2 regions of the Ruthenibacterium sp. genome follow, and region 1 is predicted to be linked to the other one. Evidence: predicted binding sites of a transcription regulator. Region 1 holds the regulator's gene; the other holds the start of a gene.
The links. The regulator Rex, encoded in region 1, represses fermentation and respiration genes when NADH is low (regulators of the CRP and FNR family bind a similar motif). The targets are predictions, from matches to a motif close to ATTGTTAANNNNTTAACAAT.

Region 1 (2,398 bases):
CGGCAAAAAATAAACGACAACGGAGGCACGCAAATTGGAAAACATCACTGCTGCAAAAGAAAAATTCGGCGCGCTGATCGAGGCGCAGAAAAAACGGGTGGCCGCCATGCGGGCACAGGGAGATTTTGTGGATTACGCGGCACTGCCGCAGATCGTCATCGGCGTATGCGGCGGCGACGGCATCGGCCCGACCATTACGCATGAGGCCGAGCGCGTGCTGCGCTTCCTTTTAAAGGACGAGGTGGAAAGGGGCAAGGTGACGTTCAAGGAGATCGACGGCCTGACCATCGAGAACCGCGCCGCCCACATGAAAGCCATCCCCGACGACGTGCTGGCCGAACTGAAGGCCTGCCACGTCATCCTGAAAGGGCCTACCACCACCCCCCGCGCAGGCGACGAATGGCCCAACATCGAAAGCGCCAACGTTGCCATGCGCAAGGAGCTGGATCTGTTCGCCAACGTACGGCCCGTGAAGGTGCCCGAGGAAGGCATCGACTGGACGTTCTTCCGTGAGAACACTGAGGGCGCGTACACCCTGGGCAGCTGCGGCTTCGAGACCGAGGACGGCATCTCTGTGGATTTCACCATCACTACCACTGACGGCACGCAGCGCATTGCAGAGCTTGCGTATGATTTTGCCAGGAAAAACCACAAAACCCGCGTGTCCATCGTTACCAAAGCCAACATCATCAAGGCCACGGACGGCAAGTTTTTGAAGCTCTGCCAGGCCGTGGGGGAAAAATACCCTGAAATCACCACGGACGACTGGTATATCGACATCATGACGGCCAAGCTGGTGGACAAAAAGCGCCGCACCGATTTTCAGGTGTTCGTGCTGCCCAACCTGTACGGCGACATCATCACTGACGAAGCGGCCGAATTCCAGGGCGGCGTAGGCACGGCGGGCAGCGGCAACATCGGCAAGCGCTACGCCATGTTTGAGGCCATTCACGGCTCGGCGCCGCGCATGGTGAAGGAGGGACGCGCCCAGTATGCGGACCCGTGCAGCATGCTACGCGCCAGCGTGATGCTGCTGTCCCACATCGGCTACCAGGCCCAGGCGGACAAGCTCACCGCCGCGCTGGACAAATGCATGTTCACGGAAAAGGCGCTCACCGTCACGGGCCGCGACACCGGCTGCACCTGCACCGAGTTCGGCGATTACGTGATGCGCACCATCGAGACCCTTTAATTTAGACGAAAAGAAGTTGGTGAAGACAATGGCGGCGCAAAACCAGAATAAAGTCTCCCTTCCCGTCATCAAGCGGCTGCCGAAATACTACCGCTATATTTCGGACATGCACAACAACGGCATCGTGAAGGTGTCTTCCAGTGAGCTTGCCCGAATGATGGGCACCACAGCCTCACAGGTCCGGCAGGATTTCAACTGCTTCGGCGGTTTCGGCCAACAGGGCATCGGCTACCATGTGGATGTGCTGCTCAGCGAGATATCCAAGCTGCTGTTCAGTGAAAAGAATCTCAACGCAGTGCTCATCGGTACAGGCCGTCTGGGCCGCGCCATATCCGGCTATCTTTCCGCCGAGGCCCGGGGCTATCACCTGATGGCCGCATTCGACAAAAGCCCGGACGAGATCGGCCGGGAGCTGCAGTGCGGCGTGATGGTGCAGGACGTGGCCGAGCTGGCCGCTTTCTGCGCCGCACACCACCCGGACGTAGCGGTGCTTTGCATCCCGCGCGCGGGCGCGAAGGCCGTAGCCCCCACGCTGGTGGAGGCCGGTGTAAAGGGCTACTGGAACTTCAGCCACTACGACCTCTCGGTGGACTACGAGGGTATCACGGTGGAGAACGTCCACCTGGGTGACAGCCTGATGAGCCTGGGCTACCGTGTGCGCAACGATTAAAACGACAGGATAGGGACGGTCTTACCAAATGGCAAAGCTATATTTCCGATACGGCGCCATGAACAGCGGCAAGAGCACCGCGCTGATGCAGGTAGCCTACAACTACGAAGAGCGCGGCATGCGCGTGCTTATCATGAAGCCCTCCATAGATACCAAAGGCGGCGAAAAGCTGATGTCCCGCCTGGGTGTGGAGCGGCGTGTTGACATCGCGGTGCGGCCGGATATGGACCCGTTGGCGCTGGTGCGCGCGGATATTGCAAAAAACGGGCCTCTTGCCTGCGTTCTGACGGACGAAAGCCAGTTTTTCACGTCATGGCAGGCCGAACAGCTTTTCATGGTGACTGTGGCGCTGAACGTGCCGGTCATCTGCTACGGCCTGCGGGCGGATTTTTCCCTGCAGGGTTTTCCCGGTTCCACCCGTCTGCTGGAGCTTGCCCACAACATCGAAGAGATGAAAACCATCTGCCAGTGCGGGCGCAAGGCAATGTTCAACGGCCGCAAGGTAAATGGAAAATTTGTGTTTGAAGGCGCACAGG
Region 2 (2,398 bases), on a different contig from region 1:
TGGTCTCGTGCGTGCCGGTGCCGAAGGCCATCCCCGGGTCCAGCGTGATGACCGCGCGGTCCGTTTCGTACGCTTCCCAGCTCGGCACCACAGCCAGCCGTGTGCCGATATCCATAGCGTGGTAGTATGCCTTCCAGCCCGTCTCCCAGTCCTCCTGGCGCACACCCGTATATTCCATCCGGTAAGGCACCTCGGCGCGCTCCAGGCGGTCCCGCATCAGCTCTCCGATCTCCGCAAAATTCTCGTCCGGCGCAATGTACAGGTGCACCGCTACCTCATCCCGGCTTTTATCCAGCAGTTCCTGCTCAATGAGGTCAACGTGAGCAATGGCCTCCACCTGGGCCTCCAGATCCCGGTAATCCTCGATGTAGATGCCGCCGCCCGAGATGCCCGTGGCAATGGCCTCCGCCGTTTCGGCCCAAACCGCCGGCACCGTCGTCTTGATGTCTGTCCATTCCATAGCTTTTTACTCCCTGCGCTTGGCGCGCCTGCAATTTGTTTTTGCGCCGTAAGGCGCCGTTTTCTTTTCATTATACACAAATACATCCAAAAACGAAACAAGCCGGCGGTATATCCCGCATTTCGTGCCGGTTCTGCAGAAATTTTTCACAATCTTCTTTCCTCTTCTTTTGTTAGAATGCACAAAAGAGCTTTGTTAAACTTATAACATTCGTCGTGTTGTACATTGATAAACTTTTAACGATATGGTATGATAGTGTCAGTGAGAAAGCATCCTAAAATCACAAAACGAACCGTTCAAACCATATCAATGAACTTTGGGAGGACAAACTGATGGCAGAGAAAAAGACGACCGCCAAAACCGCTCCGGCCCCCGCTGTGGAGACCGTGGAGAACCCTGTGAACAAAATGATCGACGGCCTGGTGGAAAAAGCCCAGGCAGCTTTGAAGGAATTCCTGACGCTGGATCAGGAACAGATCGACCACATCGTGCACGAGATGGCGCTGGCCGGCCTTGACAAGCACCAGGAGCTGGCCCGCATGGCCGTGGAGGAAACCGGCCGCGGCGTGTACGAGGACAAGGTCATCAAGAATATGTTTGCCACCGAGTATATCTGGCACGACATCAAAAAGGAAAAGACCGTGGGCGTGCTGGACGAGAACGAGATGGAGGGCTATGTGGAAGTGGCCGAGCCTGTAGGCGTTATCGCAGGCGTCACCCCCACCACCAACCCCACCTCCACTACGCTGTTCAAAAGCCTGATCGCCGTGAAAACGCGCAACCCCATCATCTTCGGTTTCCACCCGTCCGCGCAGAAGTGCTCGGCCGAGGCTGCGCGCATCGTATATGAGGCCGCTGTGAAGGCCGGCGCGCCGGAGAACTGCATCCAGTGGATCGACACGCCGTCCATCGAAGCGACGGGGGCGCTGATGAACCACCCCGGCGTGGCCACCATCCTGGCCACGGGCGGCCCCGGCATGGTAAAGGCCGCTTACAGCTGCGGTAAACCGGCGCTGGGCGTCGGCCCGGGCAACGTGCCGTGCTATATTGAAAAATCCGCGGACCTGCACCGCGCCTGCACCGACCTGATGATGTCCAAGACCTTCGACAACGGCATGATCTGCGCTTCCGAGCAGGCCGTCATCGTGGACGAAGAGATCGCCAAAGCGTTCGAAGACTATATGAAGGCCAACAACTGCTACTTCCTCAACAAGGAAGAAACGGAAAAGCTGACGAAATTCATGTTCCCGGACCCCAGCAAGGGCGTTTACGGCCCGCTGGTGGGCAAATCTGCAAACTGGATCGCCGAGCAGGCCGGCCTGAAGGTGCCCGAAAAAACGAAGATCCTCATCGCGCCCATCTCCTCGCCGGACGAAAACCATCCGCTGGCGAAGGAAAAGCTTTCCCCGGTGCTGGCCTACTTTGTTGTAAACAGCAAGCAGCAGGGCTTTGATTACGCCAACAAGATGCTGGAGCTGGGCGGCCTGGGCCACTCCGCCGTCATTCATACCGGCGACATGAAGATCGCCGATGAATACGGCGTGGCCATGCGCGTGGGCCGAATCATTGTGAACAGCCCGTCCTCCCAGGGCGCCATCGGCGACATCTATAATACCAACACGCCTTCCCTGACGCTGGGCTGCGGCTCCTATGGCAAGAACAGCGTGTCCCAGAACGTCACGACGGTGAACCTCATCAACAAAAAGCGCATCGCCAAGAGGAGGGTCAACATGCAGTGGTTCAAGGTGCCGCCCCGCATCTATTTTGAGGAGGATTCCATCCAGTACCTGGAAAAGATGGAGGGCATCTCCCGCGCCTTCATCGTCACCGACCCGATGATGGTGAAGCTGGGCAATGTGGACAAAGTCCTGTACTACCTGCGCAAGCGCGAGGAATACTGCCACAGCGAGATCTACTCCGACGTGGAAAGCGACCCGT

Region 2: adhE (bifunctional acetaldehyde-CoA/alcohol dehydrogenase) is a predicted target of Rex. The motif match lies at 652-671, and genes of this name have one in related genera.

What each region holds. Positions count from the first base shown of each region.
Region 1 is NZ_JAFOIN010000046.1:24,318-26,715, reverse strand. Features, by position in the region: gene IIY41_RS05015 (isocitrate/isopropylmalate family dehydrogenase) at 35-1,192, shown strand; gene IIY41_RS05010 (redox-sensing transcriptional repressor Rex) at 1,221-1,862, shown strand; gene IIY41_RS05005 (thymidine kinase) at 1,891-2,398, shown strand, end outside.
Region 2 is NZ_JAFOIN010000117.1:31,654-34,051, reverse strand. Features, by position in the region: gene prmA (50S ribosomal protein L11 methyltransferase) at 1-460, opposite strand, end outside; gene adhE (bifunctional acetaldehyde-CoA/alcohol dehydrogenase) at 793-2,398, shown strand, end outside.